DNA from 3 places in the Bradyrhizobium sp. R2.2-H genome. Region 2 is predicted to be linked to each of the others. Evidence: predicted binding sites of a transcription regulator. Region 2 holds the regulator's gene; each other region holds the start of a gene.
What was found. Region 2 encodes PhoB, which activates phosphate uptake and scavenging genes when phosphate is short. Its sites were predicted from a motif close to TGTCATNNANCTGTCAT; they were not measured.

Region 1 (6,033 bases), on a different contig from region 2:
GCGGCAGCGCTCCGGCAAGGGCCAGTTCCTGGAGACGACGCTGTACGAGACCGGCCTTGCCATCATGCATCCGCACACCGCCAACTATTTCATGCATGGCAAGCCGCCTGGTCTCACCGGCAACGAGCACCCGAACCTCGTGCCCTACGCGATCTTCCCGACCAAGACCGACAACATCTTCATCGGCGTCGGCAATGACGGCACCTTCCGCAAGCTGGCCAAGGAGATCGGCAAGCCCGAGCTCGGCACCGACCCGCGCTTTGCCCGCAACAAGGACCGCATCGCCAATCGCGAGGCGCTGCGTGCCGAGCTCGCCGCCGTGTTCAGCCAGCACGAGGCCGAGCCGCTGTGCAATCGCCTGCTCGCGGCCGGCCTGCCCGCTGGCCCCGTGCAGAAGATCGACCAGGCGTTGACCAACCCGCACACGATCGCGCGCGGCGATATTATCGAGAAGGATTGGTACAAGGGCGTGGCCTCGCCGATCCGGCTCGATCGCTCAAAGCCGAGCCTGCGCCGCCTGCCGCCGAAATTCAGCCAGCACGCGGCCGAGGTGCTCGGCGAGTTCGGGTATTCCAAGGCCGAAATCGAGGCGATGGTCGCGAAAGGCACTGTCTGCGGCCCCGAGCGCAAGCGCTGAGTGGCGCGATCAAATAAGATCGCGAGCGTCGCCGGAGGTGCGCTCCCTCCCCCGCTTGCGGGGGAGGGCTGGGGAGAGGGTGTCTCCGCGAAGGGACAATCCCCCAGAGGATAAAGCCCTCACCCGGCGCGCGGGACGATGCTTCGCATCGCCCGGAGCGCGCCGACCTCTCCCGCAAAGCGGGAGAGGTTTGGAGCCCGCGGCTGGTTGCCGACCTCACATCAACCGATGCCGCACTGCGGCGCGACCCACACGCGTGCAGCGCGAACGGCTGCGGCTGTCCGCGCACGTCCTCGCCTATTTTCCGGCTTCCCTTTTCCAGCGCTTGCCGCTTTCGTTTCGGCCGCTTACACAGTCATGTGAACGTCATATGGTGCTGCTAGCGCAAGCGCTTCTTTAGTGACGGGCAAGGGAGGATTCTTGATGGCTCTTCGACATTTTGGTGCGGCCGCCGCATTTGCACTCACGGTCGGCTTGTCGGCTTCGCCGGCGCTGGCTGTGACCGAAATCCAGTGGTGGCACGCGATGACCGGCGCCAACAACGACGTCATCGTCAAGCTCGCCAACGACTTCAACGCTGCGCAGAGCGACTACAAGGTGATCCCGACCTACAAGGGCAACTACGCCGACACGATGAACGCCGGCATCGCGGCGTTCCGCGCCGGCAACGCGCCGCACATCATGCAGGTGTTCGAGGTCGGCACCGCCACCATGATGGCCGCGACCGGCGCCGTGAAGCCGGTCTACAAGCTGATGGCCGAGACCGGCGAGAAGTTCGATCCGAAGGCCTATCTGCCCGCGATCACCGGCTATTATTCGACCTCGAAGGGCGAGATGCTGTCCTTCCCCTTCAACTCGTCGTCGACCGTGATGTGGGTCAACCTCGACGAGCTGAAGAAGGCAAATGTCGAGATCCCGAAGACCTGGCCTGAGGTGTTCGATGCCGCCAAGAAGCTGAAGGCGGCCGGCCACGCGACCTGCGGCTTCTCGAACTCGTGGGTCACCTGGGTCAATCTCGAGCAGCTCTCCGCTTGGCACAACGTGCCGCTGGCGACCAAGGCCAACGGCCTCGACGGTTTCGACACCGTGCTCTCCTTCAACGGCCCGCTGCAGGTCAAGCATCTCGAAAATCTGGTCGAGCTCCAGAAGGACAAGACCTACGACTATGCCGGCCGCACCAATACCGGCGAAGGTCGCTTCACGTCAGGCGAATGCCCGCTCTACCTGACCTCCTCGGCCTTCTTCGGCAACGTCAAGGCGCAGGCCAAGTTCGCCTTCACCGCGGTGCCGATGCCCTATTATCCCGACGTGAAGGGCGCGCCGCAGAACTCGATCATCGGCGGCGCCTCGCTCTGGATCATGGGCGGCAAGTCGGCGGAAGAATACAAAGGTGTGGCGAAGTTCCTGACTTTCCTCTCCGATACCGATCGTCAGGTCTACATCCACAAATCGTCGGGCTATCTGCCGATCACCAAGGCGGCCTATGAGAAGGCCAAGGCCGAAGGCTTCTACAAGGACCAGCCCTATCTCGAGACCCCGCTGCTCGAGCTGACCAACAAGGAGCCGACCGAGAATTCGCGCGGCCTGCGCCTCGGCAACATGGTCCAGCTCCGCGACGTCTGGGCGGAAGAGATCGAGCAGGCGCTGGCCGGCAAGAAGACCGCCAAGCAGGCGCTGGATTCGGCCGTCGAGCGCGGCAACACGATGTTGCGGCAGTTCGAAAAGACCGCCGTGAAGTAAGGCGACAAGCGGCAGGCCGGTGAAGCCGGCCTGCCGCTGCTGCGGGCATCATGCAAAAGCAAGCCATTTTCCAATCCAAGCTGTTGCCCTACGCGCTGGTTGCGCCGCAGCTCGCGATCGTCCTGATTTTCTTCTATTGGCCTGCCTTGCAGGCGGTGATCCAGTCCTTCCTGCTCCAGGATGCCTTCGGCCTCTCGACCAGCTTCGTCTGGTTCGAGAACTATATCGACCTGTTTAGGGAGCCCGCCTATTTCGAGGCGATCCTGCGCACCTTCTTCTTCTCGTTCGCGATCGCGGTGTCGTCGCTGTCGTTCGCGCTGCTGCTCGCCGTGATGGCGGACAAGCCGCTGCGCGGCTCGATGCTCTACCGTACGCTGCTGATCTGGCCCTATGCGGTGGCGCCGCCGGTCGTCGGCGTGCTCTGGATCTTCATGCTGCATCCCTCGCTGGGCGTGCTCTCGCGCTATCTACGGGCCCTCGGCATCGACTGGAATCCGCTGCTCGACGGCGACCAGGCCGCGGCGCTGATCATCCTCGCCGCCGCGTGGAAGCAGATCTCCTACAATTTCCTGTTCTTCCTCGCCGGCCTCCAGAGCATCCCCAGAAGCGTGCTCGAGGCTGCCGCGATCGACGGCGCACGCCCGATGCGGCGGTTCTGGACCGTGACCTTCCCGCTGCTGTCGCCGACCATCTTCTTCCTCCTGGTCGTCAACATCGTCTACGCCTTCTTCGATACGTTCGGCATCATCGACACCATGACCCGGGGCGGCCCCGGCAAGTCGACCGAGACGCTGGTCTACAAGGTCTATACAGACGGCCTGCTCGGCGGAAACCTCGGCAGCTCCGCGGCGCAATCGGTGATCCTGATGTTCATGGTCATCGTGCTGACGGGCATCCAGTTCCGCTTCGTCGAACGCAAGGTGACCTACTGATATGGTCGAGGAAGAAGGCTTTCGGCGCTACATTGCCCACATCATCCTCTGGATCGGGATCGCGATCGTCGCCTTCCCGGTCTATCTCGCCTTCGTCGCCTCCACCCAGGACAACGCGGTGATCGCCAACGGCCAGATGTCGCTGCTGCCGGGTGGTCATTTCCTCGAGACCTACTACCAGACGATCTTCGTCGGCACGAGCGGCTCGACCCGCGAGCCGGTCGGCAACATGATGTTGAACTCGCTGGTGATGGCGCTCCTGATCGCGGTCGGCAAGATCGCGATCTCGATCATCTCGGCCTATGCGATCGTGTATTTCCGCTTTCCGTTCCGGATGGCGCTGTTCTGGCTGATCTTCATCACCCTGATGCTGCCGGTCGAGGTCCGCATCTATCCGACCTACAAGATCGTCGCCGACCTGCACATGCTCGACAGCTATGCCGGCCTGTCGCTGCCGCTGATCGCCTCGGCCACCGCGACGCTGCTGTTCCGCCAGTTCTTCATGACGGTGCCGGACGAGCTGCTGGAGGCCTCACGCATCGACGGCGCAGGTCCCTTCCGCTTCTTCTGGGATACGCTGCTGCCGCTGTCGCGCACCAACATGGCGGCGCTGTTCGTGATCCTGTTCATCCTCGGCTGGAACCAGTATCTCTGGCCGCTGCTGATCACCACGCGCGACGACATGCAGACCATCCAGATCGGCATCCGCAAGATGATCACCACCACCGACGCGCTGACGGAATGGCCGATCGTGATGGCGACCGCCGTGCTGGCCATGCTGCCGCCGGTGTTCGTCGTCGTCGTCATGCAGAAGCTGTTCGTGCGCGGACTGGTCGAGACGGAAAAGTGAAGATGGCGAATAGTGAGTGGCGAGCAGCGAATGGGGTCGCTGCGTCCGCCTTGCGTACCAACCTGTCCCCATTCGCCACTCCCTATTCGCTATTCCCCGGAAAATCCCATGGCTAACGTCACCCTGCGCAACGTCCGCAAGACCTATCCCGGCGGCTTCGAGGCCATCAAGGGCGTCTACGTCGATGTCGGCGACGGACAGTTCTGCGTGCTGGTCGGTCCTAGCGGCTGCGGCAAGTCCACGCTGCTGCGCATGGTCGCGGGACTCGAAACGGTCACCGGCGGCGAGATCGACATCGGCGGCCGCATCGTCAACCAGATCGAGCCCGCCGATCGCGACATCGCGATGGTGTTCCAGAACTACGCGCTCTATCCGCATATGAGCGTCTACAACAACATGGCCTATGGCCTGCGCAACCGCGGCATGGCGGAAGCCGAGATCAAGACCCGCGTCGATGAGGCCGCGCGCATCCTCGAGCTCACATCGATGCTGGAGCGCAAGCCGCGCCAGCTCTCCGGCGGCCAGCGCCAGCGCGTCGCCATGGGCCGCGCCATCGTGCGCCAGCCCAAGGTGTTCCTATTCGACGAGCCGCTCTCCAATCTCGACGCCAAGCTCCGCATCGCGATGCGGGTCGAGATCCGCAAACTGCAGCGCCGCCTCAACACCACGTCGATCTACGTCACCCACGACCAGCTGGAGGCGATGACGCTCGCCGACATCCTCGTCGTGATGAACGGCGGCCAGGTCGAGCAGGTCGGCAATCCCCTCGCGATCTACGAGAAGCCGGCGACCACCTTCGTCGCCTCCTTCATCGGCGCGCCGCCGATGAACCTGATGTCGACGCGGCCCGAGGAGATCCGGTCGCAGCTCGCCGGCAGCGCTGCGGCCGACGCCGGCATTCTCGGCATCCGCCCGGAAGATTTCGTCATCACCGACCAGACCCCGGACGGTGGCGTCGCCTTGCCGCTCACGGTCGAGGCGATCGAGCGCGTCGGCGCCGAAACCTTCGTCTATGGCTCGCGCGAGCAGGAGGAGCAGCGCGTCGCCGCCACGCCCGGCGAGCTGCCGCCCGGCGAGATCATCGTCCGCATTCCCGGAACCGAGGCGCCCGCCATCGGCGCGAAAATCCGCGTCGCGGCGGTGCGGGCCAAGCTGCATCTGTTCAGCGGCGACGGCCGGAAGCGGATCGAGGCCTGACCGGTTCCGCAGAACCAAACACCAAAGTGCGAAAACAACCCCATGCACAGTAGAAGGGGGTTTGTTTTCGTTGGAGAATTTCTCGGACATTGATCGGCCAAGACCTCATTCAGGTCCCGCTGGCGGCGTTCGGAGACATCGCTGACACAGCGATGGCAAAATGAACGGGCGCGGCCGACATCGGCTCACCCACAGCCTCCCCGGCTACGTCCTTGAACCCACAAGGGAACATGCCCATATTGCTGATCAAGGGGTGCCTTGACGGGCCCTGAAACACCAAAGTCGCTTCTGCGAGGACTTTGTAAACTATGTCTCGTGTTCCAACGCTCTCCAGTCCCTTTCTGCTGGGCTTCGACGAGATCGAGCGCGTGCTCGACCGCGTCGTCAAAGGCGCCGACGGCTACCCTCCCTACAATATCGAGAGGTGCGGCGGTTCGGACGGCCAGCCCGAGCGTTTGCGCATCACGCTGGCGGTCGCCGGATTCACGCGCGACCAACTCGATGTAACCATTGAGGAAAACCAGCTCGTGATCCGCGGGCGGCAGCAGGACGACAAGACCCGGCAATACATCCATCGCGGCATCGCCGCGCGCCACTTCCAGCGCACCTTCGTGCTGGCGGAAGGGATGCTGGTGCTGGGTGCGGATCTGAAGAACGGGCTGTTGTCGATCGATCTG
Region 2 (6,033 bases):
ATCTCGAAGTCCGAGATGGACGATCGCGTGGAGAAGGCGTTGCGCGGCGGCGCGCTGTGGAACGAGGTCAAGGACAAGCTCAACGCCTCCGGCCTGTCGCTCTCCGGCGGCCAGCAGCAGCGCCTCTGCATTGCCCGCACCGTCGCGGTGCGGCCCGAGGTGATCCTGTTCGACGAGCCGTGCTCGGCGCTCGACCCGATCTCGACCGCCAAGGTCGAGGAGCTGATCCAGGAATTGTCCGAGAACTACACGATCGCGATCGTCACGCACAACATGCAGCAGGCGGCGCGCGTCTCCGACAAGACCGCCTTCATGTATCTCGGCGAGTTGATCGAGTTCGACGACACCAGCAAGATCTTCACGTCGCCGAGCGACCGGCGCACGCAGGATTACATCACCGGCCGGTTCGGCTGAGGAGACGGAACATGGGTTCTGAACATACCGCAAAGGCTTTCGATACCGACCTCCAGGAACTCACGCGCCTGGTCGCCGAGATGGGCGGCATCGCCGAGCGCATGATCGTCGATTCCGTCGACGCGCTGATCCGCCGCGACGTCACGCTCGGTCAGCGCGTCGTCGCCACCGACGCCGAACTCGACATGCTGCAGAAGCGCATCGAGGAGCGCGCCGTGCTCACCATCGCCCGGCGCCAGCCGATGGCCGTTGATCTGCGCGAGATCGTCGGAGCCATGCGCGTCGCGACCGATCTCGAGCGCATCGGCGATCTCGCCAAGAACATGGGCAAGCGCGTCGCGGCGCTGGAGACGGATTTTCATCCGCTGAAACTGTTCCGCGGCCTGGAACACATGACCGACCTCGTGCAGCAGCAGGTCAAGTCGGTGCTGGACGCCTATGCCGCGCACGATCTGCCGGCAGCGATGGCGGTGTGGAAGGGCGACGAGGAAGTCGACGCCATCTGCACCTCGCTGTTCCGCGAACTTCTCACCTACATGATGGAGGATCCGCGCAACATCTCGTTCTGCATCCATTTGATGTTCTGTGCCAAGAACATCGAGCGGATCGGCGACCACGCCACCAACATCGCCGAGACCGTGTTCTACATGATCGAGGGTCAGGCGATCACCGACAAGCGGCCGAAGGGCGACATGACGACCTTCGCCACGACGGTGCCGAATACCTAAGCGGTGCCGAGTACCCAAGGAGCGACGACAACATGGGCGCACGCATTATGGTGGTTGAGGACGAGGAAGCTCTCACCGAGCTTCTTCGCTACAACCTCGAAGGCGACGGCTATGACGTTGAGACGGTGATGCGCGGCGATGACGCCGACACCCGCCTCAAGGAGCACATTCCCGATCTGATCGTGCTCGACTGGATGCTGCCGGGCCTGTCGGGCATCGAGCTGTGCCGGCGGCTGCGCACCCGTCCCGAAACCAAGCAACTGCCGATCATCATGCTGACCGCGCGCGGCGAGGAAAGCGAGCGGGTGCGGGGACTTGCGACCGGTGCCGACGACTACATCGTCAAGCCGTTCTCGGTGCCGGAGCTGCTGGCCCGCGTGAAGGGCCTGCTCAGGCGCGCCAGCCCCGAGCGGCTCGCCACCGTGCTCGCCTATGGCGACATCGAGCTCGACCGCGACAAGCGCCGCGTGGCGCGTTCGGGCCGGCCGATCGATCTCGGCCCGACCGAATATCGTCTGCTGGAGTTCTTCCTGGAGCATCCCGGCCGCGTGTTCTCGCGCGAGCAGCTGCTCGACAGCGTCTGGGGCCGTGACATCTACATCGATGAGCGCACTGTCGACGTCCACATCGGCCGCCTGCGCAAGCTGCTCAATCTCGGCCGCGAGCAGGATCCGATCCGTACCGTCCGCGGCGCCGGCTATGCGCTGGACGATCGTTTCGCGAAGGCGGAGCAGACGTAGGCCGGTTTAGCGAGCCGCGGCTACAACATCGGTGTCGTCCCGGACAAGCGTAAGCGCAGATCCGGGATCCATAACCACAGACAGTGCTTATCCTGCGAAAAAGTAGCTCCGAGTCGCCGTAACCAGATCCTGCGGTGGCTATGGATCCCGGATCTGCGCGCGCCCGTGGCGCGCTTGTCCGGGACGACATCGGATGTGTTGAGGCACCGTCGTGCGACGGCTGCAGTCAGCCAACTAAATCCGCAAACTCACCGCGTGCCCGGCTTCGCCGGTGCGCGACGGCGGTCCGCTGCGGGTTGATACGCCACGCGCGAATGCTGGGCGCAGTAGGGCAGGCCGGAGAGCGCCTTGCCGCCGCAGAAGAAGAAATCCGGGCTCGAGGGATCGCCGACCGGCCAGTGGCAGGTCGCCTCGTTCAATTCCAGCAGTGACAGCCGCTGGCTCATCGGCACCACATTGTCGTAGGTGACGGGTTCGGCCTCGACCTCGACCTCGAAGGCCTGCGCCAGCGCGGTGTTGCCGCGGGCAACGGGGCGGGTCACCCGCATCATGTGCTGTGCGGGGCGCGCCTTGCGCGGCCGGGGCGCTGCCGACGAAGGGCTCTTGGCGCGGCCGGACAAGCCGAGCCGGTGCACTTTGCCGATCACGGCATTGCGGGTCACATTGCCGAGCTCAGCCGCGATCTGGCTGGCCGAAAGTCCGGCCTCCCAAAGCTTCTTCAGCTGCTCGACGCGATCATCGGACCAGGTCAAAACCGTCATTGCACCCTTTCCCTCGCTGCGCGCCTGCCATCCTGGGGCCTTCGCAGCGATTGCCTAAGCCTTCAAAAACCCGTGCCGCCAGAATCCCTTAAGGCTCGCCGGGCGCGCTCAAGACGCCCGAACGTTTACGCCGGTACATGAGGACTTAAGGGATCAGAACTGCTGCACGAGATGTCGTATCTGACAGTCCAAACGCTACAATATGGCGTGACTCCCGCGCAAGAGTCCGCCGACTCGCGTCCACATGTTCCGTGGTGAAAAACCCGCAAAATCGGCACCGCAAGACTACGGATTCAGCGTTTCGCGGGGCTTTCCGGGCGGCATTGACACCCGTCTTGCCAAGCATAAGATAGTGCCACGTGCCGCCCTTAAAAGGCGGCACGTTTCGTTTTCCGGGCCGGTCAATGGTGCGTTGCGCAATGCACGCGTCACACCGTCCGCAACATTCAAGTGACGTCATGACCAACAGCGCCGCGCCGCATTTGCTCCCCGTTTTCGCCAGGGCCGACCTCGGTTTCGAGCGCGGAGAAGGCTGCTGGTTGATCGCGACCAATGGGGATCGCTATCTCGATTTCACTTCCGGCGTGGCGGTGAATGCGCTCGGCCATGCGCATCCCACGCTGGTCAAGGCGTTGCAGGAGCAGGCGACGAAGCTCTGGCACATGTCGAACCTGTTCCAGAGCCCGGACGGCGAGAAGCTCGCGGCGCGTCTGTGCAATGAAAGTTTTGCCGACTTCGTGTTCTTCTGCAATTCCGGCGCCGAGGCGCTGGAAGGCGTGATCAAGCTGGTGCGCCACCATCACTTCTCCAAGGGCCATCCCGAACGCTATCGCATCATCACCTTCGAGGGCGCCTTCCATGGCCGCACGCTGGCGACGCTGGCCGCAACCGGTTCTGCAAAATATCTCGAGGGCTTCGGCCCGCCGATGGACGGCTTCGATCAGGTGCCGCATGGCGACCTGGAAGCCGTGAAGAAGGCGATCGGCCCGCACACCGCCGGCATTCTCATCGAGCCGATCCAGGGCGAGGGCGGCGTTCGTTCTGCGCCTCCCGCCTTCCTGAAGGCGCTGCGCGAGCTCTGCAATGAGCGCGGCCTATTGCTCGCCTTCGACGAGGTACAGACCGGCATGGGCCGCACCGGCGAACTCTTTGCCTACAAGCGCACCGGCGTCGTGCCCGACGTGATGTCGCTGGCGAAGGCGCTCGGTGGCGGTTTCCCGATCGGCGCAGTGCTTGCCACCGCGGACGCTGCGCGCGGCATGGGGCCGGGCTCGCACGGTTCGACCTTCGGCGGCAATCCGCTCGCCATCTCGGCTGCGAACGCCGTGCTCGACGTCATGCTCAAGCCCGGCTTCTTCGATCACGTGCAGAAAATGTCGCTGCTGCTGAAACAGAAGCTCGCCTCCGTGATCGATCGCCATCACGATGTCGTCAGCGAGGTGCGCGGCGAGGGGCTCCTGATCGGCATCAAGGCCGTGGTGCCCTCGGGCGACCTCGTCGCGGCGCTGCGCGCCGAAAAATTGCTCACCGTCGGAGCCGGCGACAATGTCGTGCGCTTCCTGCCGCCCTTGATCGTGACCGAGGCCGAGATCGAAGACAGCGTCGGGCGGCTCGAACGCGCCTGCACGGCGATCTCGTCCAGCCAGACCAAGCGGGCGGCAAGCTGATGAGCAAGACGCCCAACAAAGCTCCAAAGCACTTTTTGGACATCAACGAGCTGCCGCTGTCGGAGCTCAAGAGCATGCTCGCCGCCTCGTCCGCCATGAAGGCGAAGCAGAAGGCGCACCAGCCGGTCAGGCCGCTCGAAGGCAAGACGCTGGCGATGATCTTCGAGCGGCCCTCGACGCGGACGCGGGTGTCGTTCGATGTCGCCATGCGCCAGCTCGGCGGCGAGCCCATCATGCTCACCGGCGCCGAGATGCAGCTCGGTCGCGGCGAGACCATCGCCGACACCGCGCGGGTGCTGTCGCGCTATGTCGATGCCATCATGATCCGCATCCTCAATCACGAGGCGCTGCTGGAGCTTGCGGCCTATGCGACCGTGCCCGTGATCAACGGCCTGACGCGGCGGTCGCATCCCTGCCAGGTGATGGCCGACCTCATGACCTATGAGGAGCATCGCGGCCCGATCGAGGGCAAGACGGTGGCCTGGACCGGCGACGACAATAACGTGCTGGCGTCCTGGGCCCATGCCGCCGAGCGCTTCAAATTCCAGCTCAACGTCGCAACGCCTCCGGAGCTCGCGCCGAAGAAGGCAATGCGCGACTGGATCAAGACGTCAAGCGCGCCGATCGTGCTCGGCACCGATCCGGAAGCCGCCGTGCGCGGCGCCGACTGCGTCGTCACCGACACCTGGGTGTCGATGGGCGACAAGGAGGGCGAGCATCGCCACAACGTGCTCAAGCCCTACCAGGTCAATGCCAAGCTGATGTCGCTGGCCAAGCCCGATGCACTGTTCATGCACTGCCTGCCGGCCCATCGCGGCGAGGAGGTCACGGATGACGTGATCGACGGGCCGCAATCGGTCGTTTTCGACGAAGCCGAGAACCGTCTGCATGCGCAGAAGGGCATTTTGGCCTGGTGCTTCGACGCGGTGAAGTAGGCGCGCTGGAAGCCCGGCTGCAGCCTCACAAGCAACTGTCGTCCCGGACAAGCGCGCCAAAAGCGCGCGCCGATCCGGGATCCATAACCACAGGAAGTCGTTTGGCGAAGACTCGGAGTTGTCATCGCTGGCTGCAACGTAGTCCTGTGGTTGATGGGTCCCGGATCTGCGCTTACGCTTGTCCGGGACGACATCGAGTTCGAGGTTGGCTTGATACGGTTCAATCCGCACCCCGGAACACGCCACCCCGCGCCCCCTTCCATTCTCAGCCTCCGACCCCAGATAAAGCGCCATGGTTTCCCAATCCCCTGACATGAAAACCGGGCCAGAAGGCCCGGTTCGCGCGCCATCACCGGTTCCGATCGACGACGCCGTGCTGCCTTACGAGGTCGACGCGCTCGATGTGCGCGGGCGGTTGGTGCGGCTCGGCCCGGCGCTCGACGATATCCTGACCAAGCACGATTATCCCGCACCCGTCGGCAAGCTGCTCGGTGAAGCCATCGTGCTGACGACGTTGCTCGGCACCGCACTGAAATTCGAAGGTCGCTTCATTCTTCAGGCCCAGACCGACGGTCCGGTGTCGTTCCTGGTCGTCGACTACATGGCGCCGGATCGCCTGCGCGCCTATGCGCGCTTTGACGCCGAACGCCTCGGCGAGGCCAAGGACGCCGGCGCGCTGCTCGGCCGCGGCCATCTCGCCATGACCATCGACCAGGGCCCCGACATGAGCCGCTACCAGGGCCTGGTTGCGCTCGACGGCGGCAGCCTGGAAGACGCCGCGCACGAAT
Region 3 (6,033 bases), on a different contig from region 2:
CCACGATCTCGAGGGCAGGCCGCTGCTGACGAAGCACTCGCGCTTCGCCGCGGAACGGGTGGAATTTGTGGTGGAGTCGTAGCTCTTCCCTCTCCCCTTGTGGGAGAGTGCCGTAGGGTGGGCAAAGGCGCACTTGCGCCGTGCGCACCATCTATCCTGTTCTCGGTAGAAATGGTGGGCACGCTGCGCTTTGCCCACCCTACGGCATCGACGTTCAGGCCACAGCCCGCCTGCCGATGATCGCAAAGCGCAGCTTGCCCGAGATGAAATCGATCGCGGCCACCGCAATCAGGATCATCAGGATCAGGAACGAGACCTTCTGCCATTCCAGCACGCGGATCTGCTCGGCGAGCTGGAGGCCGATGCCGCCGGCGCCGACGATGCCTATGATGGTGGCCGAGCGCGTGTTGGATTCGATGTAGTAGAGCACCTGGCCGGCGATGACGGGGAGCACCTGCGGCATCAGGCCGAAGCGGATCTCGTGCAGGGCACTGCCGCCGGAGGCGCGGATGCCCTCGACTTCCTTCTGGTCGGCGGTCTCGATCGCTTCCGAGAACAACTTTCCGAACGCGCCGAAATCCGACACCGCGATCGCCAGCACCCCGGCAAACGGCCCGAGACCCACGACATTGATCCAGACCAGCGCCCAGATCAGCGTGTCGACGCCGCGTATCGAATCGAGGAAGCGCCGGACCGGGAAGCGGAAGAGACCCGACGGCACGATGTTGCGCGCCGCAAGCAGGCTCACCGGCAGCGCGAACAGTGCGGCGAGCGTGGTACCGAGCAGCGCGATCGACAACGTCTCGCCGAGCGCCTTGAGATACAGCGGCAGCGATGAGCCGGGATCTGGCGGGATCATCATCATCGTGATCCAGCCGAGCTGGCTGACGCCGGCAAGGAGACGCGACAGCGAAAAGTCGAGGTCGACCAGCCCGAAAACCAGAATCGCGAGCGCGGCGGCGATCATCGCCGGCGTCGCGAGACGCGCGGACGCCGGCCGGCTGAAGACATCGGGATAGCGCGCGCGAAGCTGTGTCGTATCGATCTCGGGATGGCGGCTCATGTCCGTGCCTCCTTGCCGAACAGGCGGCTACGCAACCAGCCGGTGCCGATGTCGATGAGGAAGACCGTGACGATAATGGTCAGGAGGATCGCGCTGACGTCGGAATAGTAGAACTTGCGGATCGCAACAATCAGCTCCATCCCGATGCCGCCGGCCCCGACAAAGCCCATCACCGAGGCTTCTCGCACGTTGATCTCGAAGCGCAGCAGCGCGTAGCTGACATAGCCCGCGATCACCTGGGGCAGCACGGCAAAACGCATGCAGGACAGCCAGCTTGCCCCGGTCGAGCGCACGCCTTCGACCGGCCTCATGTCGGCATTCTCGACGATCTCGGAGAACTGTTTGCCGAGCGCGCCGGTCGAATGGATGGCAATCGCCAGCACGCCCGCCATCGGTCCCAGACCGAAGGCGATGACGAAGATCAACGCGAACACGATGCTCGGCACGGTACGAGCGAATTCGAGCAGACGGCGCACCACGAACAGCAACCAGCGCGCCGGCGCGGTGTTTTCGGCGGCGAAGAAGTTCAGCGCGACCGCAAAGATCGCTCCGATCAGCGTGCCGACATAGCTGATCAGCAGCGTCTCGCCCAGGAGCTTCAGCCATTTGTGCCAGCCCCAGAACCATTCGCCGATGTCGGTCCAGACGCGCTGGCCATTGTCGAGCGTGAAGATGCGATCGAAGTAGCTGACGAAATTGCCGAAATGGGCGAAGAAGGTGCGCAGGTTCACTTCGGCGCCGATCGCAGCGACGAGCAGCGCGGCGATGAACAGCACGGCGCCAAGCAGCAGGCGCAATCGCTTGCGCGCGACCGCCTTACGGTAAGCCGCATTCAGCGCAGCCAATTGTTGCTCGGGAAGGATCGAGACGGCGATGGTCATTCGGTCGGAGGCGAGCCAGTCATGGAAAGAGCCGGGTCGATTGACCCGGCTCGAGGTGCGTTGTCCCGAACGATCAGGACGCCTTCTTGCGCAGATGGTCGACGAACTTAATCAGCTCGATCGTCTTGTTGTAGTCTTCGTTCGTGACCGGATCCCAGGGCTTGTTCTTGCCGTCGGAGAGCTTCTTGAAGGCTTCGGGGTCCTTCTGTGCTGCTTCCAGGAACGCCTTCCTGATCGCGGCCTTCATGTCGTCCGGAAGGTCGCTGAGATAGGCGACGGGCGAGTTGATGATCATGTCCGACTTCACGATGACGCGGAAGTCCTCCTTCTTCATCGGCGTACCGTCGGCGCTCTTCACCATGCCTTTGTTGAGCATGCGGGTCAGGTTGGAATCGTCATCGGCATTCCACCAGTTGGCGGCGACGTCCACGGTACCTTGCGCGAGCGCCAGCACCGCATTCTCATGGCTGCCGGTGAATACGACCTTGGAGAAGTAGGCCTCGGGATCGACGCCCATCTGGTTCAGCTTGAATCGGGGCATGTTGTTGCCCGACGTCGAGTTCGGGTCGACGAGCCCGAGGTTCTTGCCCTTGAGGTCCTCGACCTTCTGGTAAGGCGATTTCGCCAGCACATAGAAAACCGAGTAGTAGCCCTTTGAGCCGTCAGCATTGACCTCGATCGCGAAAGCATCGGTCTTGACACCGGTCAGCCGGGCGCGGGCGAAGGCTGCAGGGCCGTAATAGCCGATCTGGATATTCCCGGCGCGCTGGCCTTCGATCACGGCGGCGTAGTCGTTGGCGACGCGCAGCGTGACCTTCGTGCCGAGCTCCTTCGACAGATAGTTGATGAAGGGCGTAAAGCGCTCGGTGACGCCGGAGGCGTTCTCGGCGGGAACCACGGCGAGAGTGATCTCCGGGTACTTCTTCCGCCAGTCTTCGGCGGAGGCGGAGGTGGTGAAGGCCAGGGCCGCGGCACCGGCAAGAATCAATCGACGAGTAATCATGATACCCCTCTTCTTCAGCTGGAGTTCGTTTGACGCGAAACGTTGAGTGTGTGCTTCCGCCGCTCAGGCGGCGGCAGCGCTGCCGAGCGCAGGAACCTCCTCGGGCGCGGCGGCCGGCGCAGCGCCCATGGCCTCGTTGGCCTCGAGATCGTAGAGCTCGCGCGCGACCTGGTCGGTCAGTGCCGACGGCGCGCCGTCGAACACCACGCGGCCCGCGGCCATGCCGATCAGGCGGTCGCAATAGCTGCGGGCGAGATCGAGCGAATGCAGGTTGCAGAGCACGGTGATGCCGAAATGCTTGTTGATGCGCAGCAGCGCATCCATCACGATCTTGGTGTTGCGCGGGTCGAGCGAGGCGATCGGCTCGTCGGCCAGAATAATATCGGGCTGCTGCACCAATGCGCGGGCGATCGCCACGCGCTGCTGCTGGCCGCCCGAGAGCTGATCGGCGCGCTGGGCGGCGAGCGAGGCGATGTCGAACTGTTCCAATGCGGACATCGCCAGCGCCTTGTCCTGCTCGGGCCAGGCCTGCAGCAGCGAGCGCCAGGCCGGCATCGTCGCGAGGCGTCCCATCAGCACATTGGTGAGCACGTCGAGCCGGCCGACCAGGTTGAACTGCTGGAAAATCATGGCCGAACGGGCCCGCCACTGCCGCAGCTCCTTGCCGCGCAACGCGGTGACGTCGAGGCCGTCGAACAGGATGCGGCCCTGCGACGGTGCCGCAAGGCGGTTGATCGTCCGCAACAATGTCGACTTGCCGGCGCCGGATCGCCCGATTACACCGACGAAGCCGCCGGGGGAAACCTCAAACGAAGCGTCGTCCACCGCGGCTTTCGCGCCGAAGCGACACGTCAGACCATCGACCACCAGCATGCGGGACTCCAGAGTAGCTGGAGCCAATCGCTAACGTCCATGCTTAACACTTGTGTGACACGGCCGTTGCAGCGCAGCGATCCTGCACACGCCATCCCCCGTCATCTCCACGTCATGACATTGTCATGAATCCACTCGAAGAGGAACGCCCGCCCTCGCAGCTCGGATGCAACATGGCCGTCAAAGCTCTTTCGGTTCAGCCGACCATCGACCCCTCGGCCAAACTGCATGAGACCCGGCTCGGCGCCTATACCGAGGTTGGCGCGCGCACGATCCTGCATGAAGTGGCGATGGGCGATTACTCCTATGTCGTCAACGATTCGCAGATCACCTACACCACCATCGGAAAGTTCTGCTCGATCGCGGCGATGACGCGCATCAATCCCGGCAACCATCCGATGCACCGCACGACACAGGCGCACTTCACCTACCGCTCCAGCGCCTATTTCGACGGTGAGAGCGACGATGCCGAGTTCTTCGACTGGCGGCGCCAGCATCATATCCATATCGGCCACGACGTCTGGGTCGGCCATGGCGCGATCGTGTTGCCGGGTCGCAACATCGGCACTGGCGCGGTGATCGCCGCCGGCGCCATCGTCACCAAGGACGTGCCGGCCTACACCATCGTCGCCGGCAATCCGGCCCGTATCGTGCGGCGACGGTTCTCGGAGGAGATCGCCGGGCGCCTTGCGAAGCTCGCCTGGTGGGACTGGGATCACAACAAATTGCGCGAGGCGCTGCCCGATTTCCGCAAGCTCGGGATTGAAGATTTTCTTTCGACATACGAAGCACGGGCGAGCTCTCTCACCAATCTTCCCAGCAAACGAAGCGCGATCGCGTGACAGACATATTCCTCGAAGGCGGCCGGGCCCTGATCGGCGCCGAGTTCGTCGAAACCTCAATCCTCGTATCGGGAACGGATATTGCGCGGGTCGATGCTTCGCGCGGACGGGCGCGGCTGGCGATCGATGCCCGCGACCTGCTGGTGCTGCCCGGCATCGTCGATCTGCATGGCGATGCCTTCGAGCGACAGATGATGCCGCGCGCCGGCGTCGATTTTCCGATCGACGTCGCGCTCGCCGACAGCGACCGCCAAGCGATCAGCAACGGCATCACCACCGTCTTTCACGCCACGACCTGTTCCTGGGAGCCGGGCCTGCGCAGCGCCGACAATGCGCGCGGCCTGATGGAGGCGATCGAGCGGCAGCGCCCGCAATTCGCCGCTGACACCCGCTTCCATCTGCGGCACGAGACCTACAATCTCGACGCCGAGGCCGAGATCGCCCAGTGGCTCGCCGAGGGCCGCGTCGACCTGTTTGCTTTCAATGACCACATGGACGGCACCGTCGCCGACATGGCCAAGCCGCGCAAGCGCAACCGCATGGTGGAGCGCACCGGACTTTCAGCTGAGGAATTCGACCGGCTGGTTGAGCACGTGGTTTCTCGCGCCGACGAGGTGCCCGCTTCGATGTCGCGCCTCGCCGCTTCTGCGCGCGCGGCCGGCGTGCGGATGCTCTCCCACGATGACGCAACGCCGGCGATGCGCCGGGAGTTTCGCGAACTCGGCGCTGACATCGCGGAGTTTCCGATCAACGAGGAGACGGCGCGGGCGGCAGCGAGCCACGGCGATGCCATCGTCTACGGCGCGCCGAACGTCGTGCGCGGCGGCAGTCACACCGGCTGGACCAGGGCATCCGACATGATCGCCAAGGGGCTCTGCTCGGTGCTGGCGTCGGACTATTATTATCCCGCACAGCTGCTCGCCGCGTTCCGCCTCGCCGCCGATGGCGTGGTGCCGCTGGCACAGGCCTGGGATCTGGTCTCCGCCGGCCCGGCGCGCGCGACCGGCCTTGCCGATCGCGGCATGCTCGCGGAAGGACGCCGCGCCGACATTCTCCTCGTCGACGACAGCGTGAAGCTGCGGCCGCGGCTGATCGCAGTGATCTCGGGCGGCAAACTCGTGCACCTCACCGACGCGACAAGGCTGCTCACTGCCGTAGCGGCGCCGCGCGAGGCTGTCGTCGCGGCTTAAATTGGCTATGCTGAGGTGATGACAGGTTTCCCCCGCTACGCGATCTATTTTGCCGCCGGCGCCGACGGCGCCCTCTCCCGCTTCGGCGCCGAGCTGCTCGGCTATGACGCCCGCACGGGCGACGAGGTGCCGTTCCCGCGCGAGGCGCTGCAGATTGCTCCGGACTGGCACGACCTCACCA

Region 1: a site for PhoB is predicted at 991-1,007, ahead of ugpB (sn-glycerol-3-phosphate ABC transporter substrate-binding protein UgpB). Genes of this name have one in related genera too.
Region 3: a site for PhoB is predicted at 3,931-3,947, ahead of phnC (phosphonate ABC transporter ATP-binding protein). Genes of this name have one in related genera too.

What each region holds. Positions count from the first base shown of each region.
Region 1 covers NZ_SMBR01000007.1:227,111-233,143, forward strand. Annotated here, with positions in the region: gene EDE08_RS19795 (CaiB/BaiF CoA transferase family protein) at 1-637, shown strand, start outside; gene ugpB (sn-glycerol-3-phosphate ABC transporter substrate-binding protein UgpB) at 1,061-2,377, shown strand; gene ugpA (sn-glycerol-3-phosphate ABC transporter permease UgpA) at 2,428-3,309, shown strand; gene ugpE (sn-glycerol-3-phosphate ABC transporter permease UgpE) at 3,311-4,159, shown strand; gene EDE08_RS19815 (sn-glycerol-3-phosphate import ATP-binding protein UgpC) at 4,268-5,356, shown strand; gene EDE08_RS19820 (Hsp20 family protein) at 5,665-6,033, shown strand, end outside.
Region 2 covers NZ_SMBR01000026.1:16,199-22,231, reverse strand. Annotated here, with positions in the region: gene pstB (phosphate ABC transporter ATP-binding protein PstB) at 1-414, shown strand, start outside; gene phoU (phosphate signaling complex protein PhoU) at 426-1,142, shown strand; gene phoB (phosphate regulon transcriptional regulator PhoB) at 1,175-1,882, shown strand; gene EDE08_RS37160 (GcrA family cell cycle regulator) at 2,131-2,643, opposite strand; gene EDE08_RS37155 (aspartate aminotransferase family protein) at 3,102-4,310, shown strand; gene argF (ornithine carbamoyltransferase) at 4,310-5,245, shown strand; gene EDE08_RS37145 (Hsp33 family molecular chaperone) at 5,538-6,033, shown strand, end outside.
Region 3 covers NZ_SMBR01000011.1:120,726-126,758, forward strand. Annotated here, with positions in the region: gene phnF (phosphonate metabolism transcriptional regulator PhnF) at 1-82, shown strand, start outside; gene phnE (phosphonate ABC transporter, permease protein PhnE) at 215-1,063, opposite strand; gene phnE (phosphonate ABC transporter, permease protein PhnE) at 1,060-1,944, opposite strand; gene phnD (phosphonate ABC transporter substrate-binding protein) at 2,018-2,947, opposite strand; gene phnC (phosphonate ABC transporter ATP-binding protein) at 3,011-3,820, opposite strand; gene EDE08_RS26715 (transferase hexapeptide repeat family protein) at 3,994-4,662, shown strand; gene EDE08_RS26720 (alpha-D-ribose 1-methylphosphonate 5-triphosphate diphosphatase) at 4,659-5,852, shown strand; gene EDE08_RS26725 (DUF1045 domain-containing protein) at 5,871-6,033, shown strand, end outside.